DNA from 4 places in the Paenarthrobacter sp. CCNWLY172 genome. Region 3 is predicted to be linked to each of the others. Evidence: riboswitches for the same ligand, from Rfam matches in the RefSeq annotation. Region 3 holds a riboswitch; each other region holds the start of a gene.
What was found. Region 3 has a riboswitch for S-adenosylmethionine ahead of WBN73_RS17030 (hypothetical protein). Riboswitches for the same ligand answer to the same signal wherever they lie in the genome.
Positions count from the first base shown of each region.

Region 1 (4,206 bases), on a different contig from region 3:
AACAGCGACGCACCAGCCCATCCAGCCACCACCGGCGGCCGAGCGGGCACGAACTGCCTGGCCAAAGGGTGCTTTGTCGGAAGCGGGGTGGTCCAGGACCTCCACCACTTCCAAGTACTTGTTATCCGCAAGGGGAATGATCATGTTCCGGGTACCGAAGCGCGGGTGCACTCCGCCCCGGACAGCGTCCACTCCCAGTGCCGCGGAAATTCGTTCGGTAGTGGCCAGAAGGCCATCTCGTTCACAGGCGTAAGAGACGTGATCCATGCGCATGGCTTCATCTTGGCACTTTGTGATCGGGGTCTCAGCTAAGTCAAGCCTAACTAAGGTGGGATGTGCATAACCGGTGCCGTGCCGCGTCATGCGGCGACGCTGAAAGACCGAAAGATTCCACCGGCGTCACAAAGCTGTCCAAGGCTCCGGACACTTCCTAGACTGGCCCCAGCTCACACGCAGCACGTTTCCACAGAACCCATGCGCCACGAACAGGAGAACTCCATGTCCCAAGGATGGTCTTTCGAAACCCGCCAGATCCACGCAGGCCAGGAGCCTGACTCGGCCACGGGAGCACGGGCACTGCCGATCTACCAGACCACGTCCTTTGTGTTCCCCAGCGCCGAGAGCGCAGCCAACCGGTTTGCCCTGGCCGAGCTCGCGCCCATCTACACGCGGATCGGCAACCCGACGCAGGATGCCGTGGAGCAGCGGATCGCGAGCCTCGAAGGCGGCTTGGGCGCCCTCCTGCTGAGCTCCGGCCAGGCTGCGGAGACCTTCGCCATCCTCAACATCGCGGAGGCCGGCGACCACATCGTGGCCAGCCCCAGCCTGTATGGCGGTACGTACAACCTGCTGGCGCACACCCTGAAGAAGTTCGGCATCTCGGTAACCTTCGTGGAGGACCCGGACAACCTGGAGCAGTGGCGTGATGCCGTCCAGCCGAACACCAAACTGTTCTTCGGCGAGGTTGTTTCCAACCCGCGCCAGGACGTACTGGACATCGAGGGCGTCGCCCGCACCGCCCACGAGGCCGGCGTGCCACTCATCGTCGACAACACACTGTCCACTCCCTACCTCATCCGTCCCATCGAGTGGGGCGCCGATATCGTGGTCCACTCCGCCACCAAGTACCTCGGTGGCCACGGTTCCGCGATCGCCGGCGTGATCGTGGACTCAGGCAACTTCGACTTCGGCAAGGACCCGGAGCGCTTCCCGGGTTTCAACACCCCGGACCCCAGCTACAACGGTTTGGTCTACGCCCGGGATCTTGGCAAGGATGGGGCGCTCGGCGCCAACCTCTCCTACGTCCTGAAGGCACGCGTCCAGCTTCTTCGCGACCTCGGTTCCGCTGTGTCCCCGTTCAACGCCTTCCTGATTGCCCAGGGACTGGAGACGCTGAGCCTGCGCGTCGAGCGTCACGTAGCCAACGCCACCAAAGTGGCCCAGTGGCTGGAAGCCCACGACGACGTCGAATCGGTTGCCTACGCGGGTCTGCCGTCCAGTCCGTGGTACGACCGTGGCCGGAAGTATGGTCCGCAAGGCACCGGCGCCATTGTTGCGTTCAACATCAAAGGTGGCGTTGAAGCGGGCAAGCGCTTCGTGGACGGACTGGAACTGCACTCGCATGTGGCCAACATCGGCGATGTCCGCTCGCTGGTCATTCACCCGGCGTCCACTACGCACAGCCAGCTGACAATTGAACAGCAGCTGGCGGCCGGTGTTAACCCCGGCCTGGTTCGCTTGTCCGTGGGAATTGAGCACGTGGATGACATCATCGCCGACCTCGAAGCCGGATTCCGGGCCGCCAAGGGAGCCTGAATCCGGACCTGAACAATACGGCGCGACCACGCCCGCCACCTTCCTGGGAGGCCGCCCGGACCGACGATTATTCGCCGGGCGGCATTCCGGAGTGCTGCTTCGTGAACGAAAACGCCCTAAAGCGTCACACTGATGTCACATTCTTCGCCATACCCGCCCTGTATTTCCTAGACTCTTCGTATAGGTCATGAGTGCCAGCGCATAGCCCCGGCTTGCTGGCCGGCAACCCTCCTCCGCGGTGGGGTGCCCCGGGTGAAGACCTGGCCTGTTCGCACCCAAGGCGACGGGCAAGCGCGAGTTTAAGGTGTCAAAGGAATGACCATCACTGCTGCAGCCCTTCCAAAATCCGGAGAAGAAGACGGAACCGTCAAGTACGCCGCCATTGGGCCGCTGGACCTTGAAGCCGGTGGATTCCTTCCCGACGTCGTCCTCGCTTATGAGACCTGGGGGCAGCTGAACGCCGATGCCTCCAATGCCGTGCTCATCCAGCATGCCCTCACGGGCAGCACACACGTAGCCCGGGGAGCTACGGACGAAGAAGGATGGTGGGAGCAGTTGGTAGGCCCCGGTGCCACCATCGACACCACCAGGTTCTTTGTCATCTCCATCAACATCGTGGGTGGCTGCTACGGCAGCACTGGACCGTCCTCGGAGGCGCCGGACGGCCGTCCTTGGGGCTCCCGGTTCCCCTTGGTCACCCTGCGCGACAGCACCGAGGCGGAGGCGCGCCTGGCCGAAGCCCTGGGAATCGAGGCCTGGCATGCCGTGCTGGGCGGTTCCATGGGTGGCGCCCGTGCGTTGGAGTGGGCAGTGACCTTCCCAGAGCGGGTGAAACGCTGTGCCGTGATATCCGTAGGTGCCTACAGCACGGCCGAGCAGATCGCCTTTGCGCAGGCCCAAACCCTGGCCATCCGTCAGGACCCGAATTTCAACAACGGCGACTACTACGGTGGCACTGCCCCTGAACACGGGCTCGCCTTGGCCCGGCGCATCGCCCACATCACCTACCGCTCCGCACTGGAGTTGGACTTCCGCTTTGGCCGTGAAGCCCAGCACCTGGAGACACCTCTTGCCGCTGCGGTCCTGGGGGAGCGTGGCCGCTATCAGGTGGAGAGCTACCTGGACCACCAGGGAACAAAGCTCGTCCGACGATTTGACGCCAACAGCTACATCGCCCTCACTGAAGCCCTGATGTCCCACGACGTCGCACGCGGCCGTGGATCTCTGGAGGCAGCCTTGTCGCGTACCACTGCGGAGTTCTTCGTTGCGGCGGTGGACAGCGACAGGTTGTATTTCCCGGCGCAATCCCGGGAATTGGCGGCAGCCTTGCCGGGTGATGTTCCGGTTCATATCATTGAGGCGCCGATCGGCCACGACGGGTTCCTGACGGAAATCGGCCAGCTCTCAGCACAGCTCCGCGGAGCCTTCTTCGCCTAAGTTGAGTGGCCGTTGCCGGACAGTTGAGTAGCGGCTGCAGGACGCCGGGTTGGCCGCCAGGCTAGCCGTTCATGATGTCGCCGCGCTGCTTCATGTAGTCCTCCATGGCGATCTCCCCGTTGCTGAACTTTGCGTCCAGCTCTGCCAGCTTGCGGGCACGGTAGCCTTGCGGCTCCGATCCGTTGGTGGCCGGGAAAGGCGTGGGGGAGAAAGTGTTCGACGGCGGCCCGGGCTGCGGCGCGTCATCCACAGGGCGGATGACGGTCGGTTCAGACGGATAGCCGGGGTAGTTCTGCGGCGGGTAATTCTGTGCCGGGTAACCGGGGCCGGGCAGGTTCTGCTGCGGGGGATAACCGGGGCTGCGGAAGGTTCCGTTCTGGATCCGGCGCGCGCGGGATCGGTTGTACATGCGGATCCCGAGCGGAATCAGCCACGAGCAGACGATGATCCAGAAGATCAGATTGTTCACAGTGCAGGCCTCCTAGGTCGTATCCCAGCTTAGCCCGGTCGTACGGCGTGAACTCCGGCGCCTGCAATGAGGGCTTCAGAGGAGGCGGGCCTCCATGCCCAGGAACTGCCCATAGCGTTCCACTTCGGCGTCGAGGGCCATCTGTTCGGGAGGGCTTGTGGGCCGGTTCATGCGGACATCCAGGTGGCAGGCTCCGCCGGAGAATCCATGGCGCCACCATCCGGCCAACCTGCCATCCATCAGGACCACGTGCATGGGCCCGTTGTCTTCGGGGAAGTACGGTGCTGTCCCACCCAGATAGTGCCGGGACTGCGAATAGCCCATGACGTATTCGTCGTAGCACTGGATGAGGTCGATGCGGGGGAGTCCTGCGCCAGGCAGACGCGAAGGGCCCCCGGAGTTGGTGAGCTCGACGGCGTCTTCCGGGGCCAGGTAAAACTCCAGGCCGTCCATGGCGAGTGATGCCAGAGCGCCCGGCGATAGCT
Region 1 covers NZ_JBBEGB010000002.1:45,562-49,767, reverse strand. The annotation lists gene WBN73_RS03150 (VOC family protein) at 1-273, opposite strand, end outside; gene WBN73_RS03145 (bifunctional o-acetylhomoserine/o-acetylserine sulfhydrylase) at 475-1,815, shown strand; SAM riboswitch class IV at 1,999-2,115, shown strand; gene metX (homoserine O-acetyltransferase MetX) at 2,131-3,252, shown strand; gene WBN73_RS03135 (hypothetical protein) at 3,314-3,721, opposite strand; gene WBN73_RS03130 (winged helix DNA-binding domain-containing protein) at 3,797-4,206, opposite strand, start outside.
Region 1: linked by a shared signal. The riboswitch ahead of metX (homoserine O-acetyltransferase MetX) and the one ahead of WBN73_RS17030 (hypothetical protein) in region 3 are both predicted to bind S-adenosylmethionine.

Region 2 (4,206 bases), on a different contig from region 3:
TCGTGGACCTCATCCCAGCTGTACCCGAGTTCTTCCACCAGATAGGTCTCAATGAGGCGATGCCGGCGCACCATGGCCAATGCCAGGCGCATGCCCGCGGGTGTCAGGCGAATGGCGCTGTAGGGCTGGTGGTCCACCAGTCCCTGGTCCTTGAGCTTGCGGACCATTTCAGACACGGAGGAATTAGCCACACCCAGGCGCTGGGCAAGCTGGGAGGACGTTATCGGCTTGTCTTGCCACTCTGTGTACGAGTAGATGACCTTGACGTAGTCCTCAATCGAGGAGGAGGGCGTACTGGTCTTCACACCTCAAGCCTACCGTGGCCGCGCAGCGCGCACCTTGAACGCCCGCCAGGTCTGCGTCACGTACGGCAGTGGAACGCTGTCTCCCGGTGCGTGCCCCAGATGCTCATAGAGGTACCACTCCAGGTTGCCCATGACTTTCGCCCTGGTGGCGTCGTTGGCGCGGAGATAATAGCTCCGCGACTTGGTCAGCTCCATGATGTCTTCGGGCGTCAAGGCATCCGACCAGCGGGTGAAGTGGCTTTCCACGCCGGAAAATTCCGGGCCGATCAGTGGACGGAAACCTGGCTTGTGGACGTCTCCGGCATGCATGATGCGCGAGAGCCGATGAACCCAGGGCACGTCGGTATCCAGCTGGTTCCAGACCAGTCCCAAGGTCCCGTGCGGCCGGAGGATACGGGCTATCTCGGTGCTCGCGGCCAGTGGGTCGCACCAATGCCAGGCCTGGGCAACACTGACGACGTCGAATGCTGAGTCCGTCAGTCCTGTTGCTTCAGCTGTTCCCTCCAGCGCGGTGACGTGCGGCTGGGACTTGCGCAGCTGCTCCAGCATGTCGGTGGAAGGGTCGACGGCGGCAACGTCCAGTCCGCGCTCCACGAGGAGGGCCGTGAACTTGCCAGTACCCGCTCCGAGATCCGCAGCAGTCGTGGCCCCCTGGGGAACAAACCATTCGACGGACTCCCGGGGATAACCGGGCCGCACTCGATCGTAGTGCTCGCCACCGTCCTGGAAGCTCTGGCCGAACTCGTTCCGACGGTCAGCGTGGAGCTTGGGACCACGCGGTCCGGCGGGTCCGGGAACGCCGGGCCGTCCGCTGGAGGCGGCCGGAGAGGGCAATGCCACCAAAAACTCCTTCACAGGGTCGCCAAAAGATACCCTACGAATTTACCGCAGCCGCGGTAAAGCGCGTTTAGTCAACAGTGCAAGGAGCAGCGCCTGCAGTGCCGGGCGTGTTGGGCGCCCATTCCGGGTAGGTCCGGTGGTCGTTGGCAGGTACCCAGCGGCCCTCGTCCACCACATAGTCCCAGCCCAACCCGTTGCGCTTAAGCCCCTCGATGCCTGCGAGCAGCCTCGTGGCGTCCTCCAACCGGGAGCCGACGCCAAAGCTGGCACGCAAGGAGCCTGAGGGAAGTCCGAGTCGCTTGAGCAGTGGGTGGGCGCAGAAGCGTCCATCCCGGAGGCCAACTCCGTGCTCGGCGGCCAGATACGCCGCCACCAGTCCGGCGTCGAATCCTTCCACGGAGAAGTTGACCACACCGATGGTGTCATCTGAGTCAGTGAAGATCTGGTGCACGGTCACGCCGTCGATGGCCTCCAAGCCATCCACCAGGTACCTGCGGATGGCGGCTTCATGGGCGTGCCACGCCTCCTGGTCCAGCCCGGCGAGGACCTGGGTGGCCCGGGCGAGGGTTGCGGCACCCAGGACATTGGGGGAGCCGCCTTCGTGGCGGGCAGGGCCCGTTGCCCAGCTCACCGAGTCGAGGCGGGCTTCACGGACGGCGCCGCCACCAGCCAGGTGGGGGATCCCGGCGTCGAGCCAGTCCGGGCGCCCCACTACGACGCCTGCGCCGAAGGGGGCATACAGCTTGTGACCGGAGAACACCACGTAGTCAACGTCGTCCTCCGTGATGTTGATCCGGCGGTGGGGTGCCAATTGGGCGGCATCCACAACAATCCTGGCACCGTATTCGTGCGCCAGTGCAGCGAGTTCTGCGATCGGCAGGATTTCACCTGTCACGTTGGAGGCGCCAGTGACGGCGAGCAGGCTGACCCCGCCTTGGGCCAATTCGTCGCGGAGCTTGTCCACGGTGGCGGTCAACGTGGTGGCCGCTACGACGCTGCGGTGCGGGACACCCTGCCAAGGGAGAAGGTTGGCGTGGTGTTCGATGTCCAGATAAAGGACTTCCCCGGAGAAACGGCCGTCAATCTGCGGAAGGCAGCCTGCCAGGAGATTCAGGGAGTCTGTGGTGTTTCGCGTGAAAATCACGGAATCGTCGGGACGCCCGCCGACGAACTCACGGACAATACTGCGCGAATTCTCATAGACCGAGGTGCTGATCTGGGACGCAAAACCCGCGCCGCGGTGAACGCTGGCGTAGTAAGGAAGGACCTCGTTGAGGTAGGCCGAGACGATGGTCAGGGCCGGAGCCGATGCGCCGTAGTCCAGATTGGCATAGCGGACGTGGCCGCCCTGGATCAGCGGTGCCTGCAGCTCAGCGCCAGTGACGGCGGCGAGTGGCCGTGCAGCGGGAGCTGCCTGAGACGGGGTTTCACCGGCGAAAGACGGAATGATGTTTGAGTCGAACGTAACTGTGCTCATGGGACCTCACTCAAGAGGGATCCCCGGAGGGGGATCCGCGCTTGCCGCATCCGTTCCGGACCGGCCGGGTCGTCACCCGGGGCACCCCGCCGCGAATGGAGGGTTGCCGGCCAGCAAACCGGGGTTTAGCGCTGGCACTCGTGACCTGTAAAAAAGGTTAGGGCACCTCCGATGGCCCCTCCAAAGTCACTTCGCTTTGTTAAGCACTTTGTTACGCCGGGTTGTAAATCGCCGATCTGGCGAAGAAAAAACGGCGGACGCCTCGAAAAGGAGGCGTCCGCCGTCGAATATTCGGTGAAAAGCAGCGTGCGTGCCCTGAAACGAACCTGCCTAGAGCAGGTCGTCCAGGCCCGGGTTGAGCCGCTTGAGGACTTCCGAGTGAAGGATGGAGTTGGTGGCCAGCGCGTTGCCGCCGAACGGACCGTCGTCGCCTTCCAGGGAGGTGAAACGGCCACCGGCCTCCGTAACGATCGGGACGAGGGCTGCCATGTCGTACAGGTTCAGCTCAGGCTCGCACGCGATGTCCACTGCACCCTCGGCCACCAGGCAGTATGACCAAAAATCGCCGTAGGCCCGGGTTCGCCATACATCCTCTGTGAGCCCCAGGAACTCATCCAGGTTTCCGCGGTCCTTCCACCCGGACAGGCTTGAGTAGGACAAGGAGGCATCGGACAGGCGGGAAACGTTGGAGACCTTCAAACGGGTGGCCGCGGCAAGGGACCGGCCCATGTAGGCGCCCATGTCCTTGGCAGCCCACCAGCGTTTTCCCAAGGCGGGTGCACTGACGACGCCAACCACGGGTTCACCCTCATCAACCAATGCGATCAATGTTGCCCACACCGGTACGCCCCGGACAAAGTTCTTGGTCCCGTCGATGGGATCAATGATCCAACGCCGTGAGCCGTGTCCGCTGCTGCCAAACTCCTCGCCAAGGACAGCATCCCGGGGGCGGGACCGGGAGAGCTGACCCCGGATGGCTTCCTCCGCTGCTTTGTCGGCGTCAGTGACAGGTGTGAGGTCTGGCTTGGTTTCGATCTTCAGGTCCAGGGCCTTGAAGCGGTCCATGGTCTGGGCATCGACTGAGTCAGCGAGGACGTGGGCAAGGCGCAGGTCATCGTTGTAGGTGGAAACGGGATGGGTCATGCCACCAAACTATCCTGAAACGCTCCCTGCAGCGGGGACGTGAAGCCGCAACGATCAGTTGACGGTGCCCAGTTCCTTGGTCTCCTTTGCTTCCATCCGGGGGTCGGCACCGAGCAACCGGCGCAACGAGGCCAACCGCGCTGCTCCTGAAGGTCCTGCATGGCCGTTGTTAACCCACGGATCCAGTCCGCAGTTGATGGCCGTGGCGTCGTGCTTGCATCCCCGCTCACAGGCTTCAGTTCCGGGTTCAAGATCCGGGAAGGAATGCAGAATCCGGTCAGGGTCCACATGGGCCAAGCCAAAGGACCGGATGCCCGGGGTATCGATGATCCAACTGCCGGCCGGGGCGTCGGCGAGTTTCAGGGCCAAAGCGGAGGAGGACGTATGCCGGCCCCGGCCTGTCACGGCGTTAACGCCGCCGGTGGCCCTCTCCGCCCCTGT
Region 2 covers NZ_JBBEGB010000003.1:177,383-181,588, forward strand. The annotation lists gene WBN73_RS05640 (metal-dependent transcriptional regulator) at 1-305, opposite strand, end outside; gene WBN73_RS05645 (class I SAM-dependent methyltransferase) at 315-1,139, opposite strand; gene WBN73_RS05650 (aminotransferase class V-fold PLP-dependent enzyme) at 1,213-2,622, opposite strand; SAM riboswitch class IV at 2,655-2,768, opposite strand; gene hisN (histidinol-phosphatase) at 2,953-3,765, opposite strand; gene rsgA (ribosome small subunit-dependent GTPase A) at 3,820-4,206, opposite strand, start outside.
Region 2: linked by a shared signal. The riboswitch ahead of WBN73_RS05650 (aminotransferase class V-fold PLP-dependent enzyme) and the one ahead of WBN73_RS17030 (hypothetical protein) in region 3 are both predicted to bind S-adenosylmethionine.

Region 3 (4,206 bases):
ATCTGGCCCTGTCATTGGAGCAATAGTAGCCGGGAGACGAGCCAACAGGACCAGAACCGGCGGAACCGTGACTAAAGCATCTTGACTGTTACTCCGATCACAACATATCCTCATAGGCAACAAGTGTTGTCTGTGAGGCACACAACACCCTTCCCCAATCTCCAACCATCAGCACAGAGACTTCGACGCTTCGCAGGAGTATCGTCGAAAACCCCAACCTCCGTGCATCAGCTCCAAGGACCGCTCATGGAATCTTCGGCTATAAACATCGCAATCGTGGTGGTGTACCTGCTCGCCATGCTGGCATTCGGCTGGTGGGGCAAGTCCCGCACCAAGAACAACAGCGACTTCCTGGTGGCTGGCCGCCGCCTGGGACCGTTCCTTTACACCGGCACCATGGCCGCTGTGGTCCTCGGTGGCGCTTCCACCGTGGGCGGCGTCGGCCTCGGCTACAAGTTCGGCATCTCCGGCATGTGGCTGGTAGTGGCCATCGGCGCAGGCGTGCTGCTGCTCAGCCTCCTGTTCGCCGGCACCATCCAGCGCCTGAAGATCTACACGGTCTCCCAGATGCTGAGCCTTCGCTACGGCAGCAGGGCCACGCAGACCTCCGGCATCGTCATGCTGGCGTACACGCTCATGCTCTGCGCTACTTCCACCGGCGCCTACGCCACCATCTTCGTGGTGCTCTTCGACTGGGAACGCTGGCTTGCCATCGCCGTTGGCGGCGCGATCGTCCTGGTTTACTCCACCATTGGCGGCATGTGGTCCATCACGCTGGCCGACCAGGTTCAGTTCATCATCAAGACCGTCGGTATCTTCTTCCTGATGCTCCCGTTCGTCCTGAACGCTGCCGGCGGCATGGACGGCATCCGTGAGCGCCTCGATGAGACCTTCTTCCAGATCGATGGCATCGGCGCCCAGACCATCATCACGTACTTCGTGGTCTACACACTGGGCCTCCTGATCGGTCAGGACATCTGGCAGCGCGTCTTCACTGCCAAGACCCCCGCCGTTGCCCGTTGGGGCGGCGCCACGGCCGGCGTCTACTGCATCCTCTACGGCATCGCCGGCGCCCTGATCGGCTTGGCCGCCCGGGTGGCACTGCCGGACATCGATGTCACCAACCTCGGCAAGGACGTTGTTTACGCCGAGGTGGCAACCCACATCCTGCCCGTCGGCATCGGCGGCCTGGTCATGGCCGCGGCTGTTGCGGCCATGATGTCCACCGCATCCGGCGCCCTGATCGCCGCAGCCACGGTGGCACGTGCGGACGTTGTCCCGTTCGTGGCCAGCTGGTTCGGCAAGAACATCAACACCGATGACAGCGAAAACCCCGAGCACGACGTCAAAGCCAACCGCTACTGGGTTCTTGGACTCGGCATCGTGGCAGTACTGATTTCCATGGCGGCTCAGGACGTGGTGATTGCCCTCACCATCGCCTACGACATCCTGGTGGGTGGCCTCCTGGTCGCAATCCTGGGCGGTTTGGTGTGGAAGCGCGGCACGGGCATCGCCGCTGCATGGTCCATGGCAGTTGGATCGGTGCTGACACTGACCCTGCTGATCCTCTTCGCCCTGGGTGTCATTCCGAGCGCGGACGGCGTCTACGCCAACGAACCGATCTACTACGGTCTCGCCGCTTCGTTCATCGCCTACGTAGTGATTTCACTGCTCACCCCGCCCACTGATCCCGCAGTCCGCGAGGCCTGGGACAAGCGCGTTGCCGGTGCCGTCTCTGAGGAACTCCCGCCTGAGGCCCACCCGGTCAGCAGCCACAAGTAGCGCTGCAAGCAACAGAGCAAAATTCGACGGCGGCGCCTCCCCTTTCCGGGGTGGCGCCGCCGTTGTTTTGTCCCCGGGAAGAGGGCGCCCCAACTTGCTGGACAGCCGTGCGGTAAGGTGGTCCCAGCTTCAAGAGATGTGGTGCCAAGCTCCGACTGGCCACACACCAACCCCATGTTCACGGGTGGTTCGGATGAGGAAGCGGCCCGTCCCGGACCAGAGACAACCGAGCGGGCAAGAGCACTCCCCCAAGGAGCAGTCCCTTGCCGTACCAAGGCGATACCACCCCGGCTACCAGTACCCCGGCAACAACAGCCACCCACACAGTCGCGGTGATTCCCGCCGTCGACCTCTTCCTGGGCACGGTGACCATCACTGCCAAGGCCGGAACCATGCGGTTCGGACATCCCCAACCGCACCTGATCGCGCAGGCGTTGGCCCGAGCGGTCCGGCCGACCCTTTGGTGTGATGCGTCGAGAACCCTAACCGTGACTGTTGCGGCGGCCGGCAAACGCGCCGGCGTGCAGCTTCACTACACACTCAGCCACGAGGAGCCCGCCTAGATTTCCTCGTCTGCTTCGCGGAATTCCTCGGTCTCGTCGATGGGGACCACACGTTCGTCGTCCTCGGGGGCGTCCACTTCTTCCACCCAGGCCTCGTCCACTTCCTGGTCCTCGGCGTAGTCGTAGGCCGGATCTGACTCAATGGTGGTCCGTTCCGGGTAGTTGGCGTGTGATTCGGTGGTGTTCATGGTGCAACCTCCGTCTCGTGGGCCGCTCAAGCCCTGTTGAACGTGTGCGGGGTGGGCCCCCGCCCCTGTCCTTCCATCTGAGCACCGGCTAAGTCGGGGGTCAAGGACGGCCGGAAATTACGGTGCGCCGAACATTCCAAGTGAGGAATACCAGCCAAAAAACCGCGCAGATAAGCGGTACAGTGGGGCGTGCAATGGGGCCGCAATTACCCCACCCAGCACAGGAGAGAAAGTGCAACAGCACCAGGAATCCCCCGGTTCGTCGAGCCCAGCTCCGGACCCCACCCCGGAATCGGCAGCCCTCGAGAACGTCGGAACGGAACCCGCGGCGCCCTCGCACGCCGACATCCGCCGGTGGCGTCAGTACCTCGCCGACGAGCGCGCCGAGGCCGCTGTCTACCGCGAACTCGCCCAGAGGCGCGACGGCGAAGAACGCCAAATCCTGCTGGCCCTGGCCGAGGCCGAAGGCCGGCACGAGGCCCACTGGCTCAAGCTCCTGGGTGAGCACGCCGGAATGCCCAAGGCCGCGTCAGCCCGCAGCCAGTTCCTGGGATTCCTGGCCCGCAACTTCGGGTCGGTCTTTGTACTGGCCCTGGCCCAACGCGCAGAAGGCCGCTCCCCCTACGGCTCCGAACCCGCGGCAACACCCGCCATGGTGGCTGACGAACAGATCCACGAAGAGGTGGTCAGGGGCCTGGCTACCCGTGGTCGGAACCGGCTCTCCGGGACCTTCCGTGCCGCGGTCTTCGGCGCCAACGACGGCCTGGTGAGCAACCTTTCGCTGGTCATGGGCATGGCCGCCACCGGCGTACCCAGTCCGGTGGTGCTGATGAGCGGTGTGGCAGGTCTTTTGGCGGGCGCACTGTCCATGGGCGCCGGCGAGTACGTCTCTGTACGCTCCCAGCGGGAACTGCTCAACGCGACGCTGCCCACCCAAGCCACTCTCACGGCAGCACCGTCGTTGGACATCGAACACAACGAATTGGTGCTGGTCTACCTTGCCCGCGGCATGACGCGCGAGGCCGCTGAGCATCGCGCCGCAGAGCGAATGGGCCTGTTCAGCTGCGACTGCGATCCCAGCCTCTCCTTGCAGCCCGAGAAACCTGCCACCGACGAGCACGAATCCGTCGGTTCGGCATGGGGCGCAGCGATGTCCAGCTTCTGCTTCTTCGCGTCCGGTGCCATCGTTCCCATCCTGCCCTTCATCTTCGGCATGACGGGCTTTGCCGCCTTGATGGTGGCCGGTGTGCTGGTGGGCATCGCGCTCTTGGCGACCGGCGCCGTCGTGGGCTTGCTGTCCGGGACCTCGCCGCTGAGCCGCGGGCTGCGCCAGCTCGCGATCGGCCTTGCAGCGGCTGCCGCCACGTATGGGCTGGGCCTGGTGTTCGGGGCAACCATCGTCTAGTTTGGACGGTTCCCCCCGCAGCCCGTAATGTTGGTTCGTCCTCCGCGCTGCCCCGCGTGACCAGGGCGTGAGGAATGGAGAACCGTGGACTCGGAGCGGGAAACGCGTGCGCCAAAGCACCGGCGTACCGGCACGGCCTGGCACATTCTCCGTGGCGTGCTCATGGCCGGAATTGCCGCTGTGGTGGCAGTGTTGGTCAGCGGATTCCTGCATGGAGACCCGCGGATCACCGCCCTTTTCCCGGGTGTGAGCGTCCCTGGTGCCGCGC
Region 3 covers NZ_JBBEGB010000011.1:78,320-82,525, forward strand. The annotation lists gene WBN73_RS17025 (sodium:solute symporter) at 247-1,782, shown strand; SAM riboswitch class IV at 1,910-2,029, shown strand; gene WBN73_RS17030 (hypothetical protein) at 2,046-2,345, shown strand; gene WBN73_RS17035 (hypothetical protein) at 2,342-2,533, opposite strand; gene WBN73_RS17040 (VIT1/CCC1 transporter family protein) at 2,766-3,938, shown strand; gene WBN73_RS17045 (matrixin family metalloprotease) at 4,023-4,206, shown strand, end outside.

Region 4 (4,206 bases), on a different contig from region 3:
GAGGGATTTGGAATCGCCCAGGTTGTTGGAGATGTCAATGACGCGGAGGCCATCGAGCAAGGCGAAGGCGGCCTCTTTGGCTGAGCGCCCGGCCGAAGGAGACAGCTCGAAGGTCAGCACAGTGCCGCCGGCCTTCATCTGCTTCGCGGCAAGCTCGTACTGCGGGTGGGACGTGAGCAGCGGGTACTTGACCCAGCTGATGGCAGGCTGCTGCTCGAGCCACTCCGCGATCTTCAAAGCGGATGCCGAGCTGTGGTTCACCCGCAGTCCGATGGTCTCCAACCCCTTGGTCAGCACCCAGGCGTTGAACGCGGAAAGGGAAGGGCCGGTATGGCGCATGAGTTGCTTGACGGGACCATCGATGAACTCTTTGGTGCCCAGGATCGCGCCGCCGAGGACACGGCCTTGGCCATCAATGTGCTTGGTGCCGGAATACACGATGACGTCCGCGCCCAGCTCACCGCAGCGCTGCAGGAGGGGAGTGGCGAAGACATTGTCCACCACGACAGTCGCCCCAGCGGCATGCGCCAGTTCGCTGACGGCGGCGATGTCCACGATCTCCTGCATCGGATTGGAGGGCGACTCAAAGAACACGGCGGTGGTCGGTTCCGAGAGGGCTTCGCGCCACTGCTCCAGATCCGGGCCGTCAACGAACACCGTCTCCACGCCCCAGCGGGGCAGGATCTCGTTGAGGATCACGAAGCAGGAGCCGAACAGCGAGCGCGCGGCTACCACGCGGTCGCCGGCAGCCAGCAAGGCACCCAAAGCGGTGAAGACCGCGGACATGCCGGAGGCTGTCGCAAAGCACGCCTCGGTTCCTTCGAGCAGCCGCAGCCGCTCCTGGAACGTGGCGACGGACGGGTTGCCGTAGCGGGAGTAAACGAAGCGTTCGTCCTCGCCGGTAAATGCCCGTTCGGCAGCGGCAGCCGATTCGTAGACAAAGCCGGAGTTCAGGAAAACGGGCTCGGACGTTTCCTGGAAATTGGTGCGGTCAAGGCCACCGCGAACGGCCTGGGTGTCAGGGCTCCAGCCGGCGGCGTCGGGATTGAAAGTCACTTACTCGGTCCCCAGATTCGTAGGCAGGCCACGGTTCTTCCAGCCGTTTACGGTGCGCTCACCGTAGCGGTCCGGTTCGCCTTCGAAGCCCTCAAGGACGTTGTACGCCGTGAAGCCGGCCTGTGTTGCGGCAATGGCAGCGGAGATGGAGCGCTGGCCGGAACGGCAGATGAACACGAGCTCCACGGCGTCATCCTCGGGTGCCTGCTGCTGCAGGTCCTCGATAAAGCGGGAGTTCGGGATACCGCCAGCCAGGTTCCACTGGATGAACAGGGGATCGTTCTCGGTGGCTTTGGTGTCCGGGATGCCGATGTGGGCCCACTCGCCCTCGGTGCGCACATCCACCAGGATCGCGCCTTCTTCGAGCTTGGCCCACGCGTCCTGTGGGGTCAGGTCACCTGCGTAGCTCATGCGTGGCCCTCGAACGCTTCTTCATCGTCGTAATTCTCAAGTTGGTCCACTGCGTTGGCGACGGCGGCATCAGCATTGGCGATCGCCGCAGGCAGCACAATGGCTTGGGCCACGATGACGTCCGTGCCGTTGAAGGTGGCTGCCGGGCTGCCATGGAGCACATAGCCTTCGGCGAGGGAGTTGTGGATACGCTCGCAGAAATCGCGGTTATCCGGGCCTGTAATCAGGCGGTAGGAGAGTTTTTCTTCAGTGGGTTCAGGCATTGCTGGTGCTCCTCAGTCACGCTTGCAGTTCGAGTTGTCGATACGCCGAGTAGTCACCTGAGGCACCCCGCCGGAGAGAGGGTTGCCGACCAGCAAGTCAGGGCTTTGCGCTGGTACTCATTACTCAAGAAAAACGTAACATCCACGGGCGTCGGGCTGCACTTGCGGGCGGCTGCACCGTCGTCATGTTGCGTAATCGGAGGCTGATCCACTATCGGTCCTTGAGCTCCCGCACTGCCGCGCCGACAGTGGGGTAGAAGTGGTCCGGCGTAAAACGGGCCGCCGTGCCGAGGCGGATCAACTTGTCCTTCACGGGCCCTTTGAGCTCGGCAAACACCAGATCCACTCCTTTTCTGGCCAACCATTCGTCCAGGGTTACCAGGTCATCCAAGGCTGTGGTGTCGATCCCGGTGATCGGTTCGGCGGCAAGGATGATGTGGGTGACGGGCTCCGCGGACTCGTCCGGGGCCTCGTCGAGTTGCTCCCTCACGAAGCTCGCCAGGACCTGTCCGTTGCCGAAGAACAGGGGTGCATCAAACCGGAGGATCAAGAGCCCGGGGATGCGCTTGCCCTCGGGGTGGCGTTCAAGGTCGTGATACCCGGGAAGGCCTTCCTCTGCGCCGAGTTCGGTTCTGTACGGATCCCATGCCCTGCGGACAAAGTCCAGGAGTGCCAAGGCGATGGCCACCACGATTCCCTGGAGGACACCCACCGTCAGCACTCCCAGGAACGCAGCCAGCATCACCACGGACTCGCTGCGGCTCAGCCCCAGGAGCCGCCTGACGCCGGCAGGATCTGCGAGGGCAATGGCCGCGGCGATGACGACGGCGGCCAGGGTTGCCGACGGCAGGTACTCGGTTACTCCCGGAGCCAGCAGCATGAAGGCCAGTACCAGCACGGAGCCCACCACGCCTGTCATCTGGGATTTTGCGCCGGCATCCACGGCTACCGGTGTCCTGGAGGTACTGCCTGAAATGGGAAACCCACCCAAGAGGCCTGTAGCGGCATTGGCTGCTCCAAGCGCTGCCATCTCCCTGTTTCCGGAGACCTTCTTCCCTTCTTTGGCTGCCAATGTTTGAGACAACACGCCAGTGTCAGCGAAAGCCATGAGCGCGATGCCCGCGGCGGCGGGGAGCAGCATCAAAGCGTCGGCCCAGCCAATACCCCCGAGTGCGGGCATGGGCAGGCCCTGCGGCAGGACCCCGGTGACCTTCACGTCGTCGTTGAGCCCGAAGACCGCCGTCGCCACGCACGAGCCAACCACCGCCAACAGGACGCCGGGTACCTTCCACTTCAGGAGCCGGGGGATCCAGATGAGCGCCAGCGACCCCACTCCCAACAACAGCGCGGTGATGTTGACCTCGCCGCCAAGTAACCCGGTAGTAACCTTCGCGAGCTTTTGCCAGACGTCGCCGTCGGCCTCAATACCCAGAAACGCCGGGAGTTGCGAAAGGGCCACCAACAGTGCGATTCCGTTGAGGTACCCGAGCCGGATGGGTTTGGACAGCAGGCCCGTGATGGCTCCCAGTTTCAGTGCCGAGCCCGCAAGCATGAGCGCCCCGATCAACACGGCCAGCAAGCCGGCCAGCGCCACGGATTTTTCGCTGCTTCCCGCTGCCAGCGGCACAATGGCCGCGGCGATCATAGGGGCCAGGGCAGAGTCGGGTCCCAGGACCAGAATGCGGGAGGGCCCCACCACCGCATAAACCAGCAGCGGGACCACTGTTGCGTAAAGCCCGGTGACCGGGGGAAGCCCTGCTGCCTGTGCATAGGCCATCCCGGCGGGCACCAGCAAAGCAAACAGCGCAGCGCCCGCAACGAGATCGTGCCGCAGCCATTCACGCTTGTAGCCCTTGAGGGCCCAGGCGCTGGACAGCCGCTCCTTGGCGGAGGGGCGGGAGGTTGCTGCACTCATACAGCGATCATTCCCGACCCCTGCTGATTGTGGAACACGACATACGCCTTATGTGGAAAATACGGACCGTCTCCGGCCGCGTTCAAATGTGACGCCCCGGGAGCATAATTGACCCAGTACGTCCTCCTGTAACTTCGCATGAAATCAGGTCGCGGTGAACGGACAGAGCAGTTCTACACTCAAGCCCATGCTGCATTTTGGATGGTTTGTGGGCCATGGATTCGGTGTCCAGGGGTGGGGGACGCCCGGTTACGGCCTGGGCTACGACTGGAAGAAGCCAGCCCTGTACCAGGACGCAGTCCGGGCGTTCGAACAATCCGGGTTGGACCTCTTCATCATCGAGGATTCCCTCACCGTGCCGGACACGTATGGCGGATCGGCCGAAGTGTCCCTGGCTCATGCCTCCTTTGCGCCGAAACACGATCCGCTGGCGCTGGTCCCTTACCTGCTCTCCGCCACCGAGCACCTGGGAATCGTGCCGACCGTCAGCGCCTCGTTCTACCCGCCCTTCACGGCCGCCCGGCTTTTGGCCACGTTGCAGCACTTCTCAGAGGGCCAGTT
Region 4 covers NZ_JBBEGB010000004.1:306,457-310,662, reverse strand. The annotation lists gene WBN73_RS08175 (O-succinylhomoserine sulfhydrylase) at 1-1,056, opposite strand, end outside; gene WBN73_RS08170 (rhodanese-like domain-containing protein) at 1,057-1,467, opposite strand; gene WBN73_RS08165 (DUF1737 domain-containing protein) at 1,464-1,730, opposite strand; SAM riboswitch class IV at 1,744-1,855, opposite strand; gene WBN73_RS08160 (SulP family inorganic anion transporter) at 1,942-3,645, opposite strand; gene WBN73_RS08155 (NtaA/DmoA family FMN-dependent monooxygenase) at 3,800-4,206, shown strand, end outside.
Region 4: linked by a shared signal. The riboswitch ahead of WBN73_RS08165 (DUF1737 domain-containing protein) and the one ahead of WBN73_RS17030 (hypothetical protein) in region 3 are both predicted to bind S-adenosylmethionine.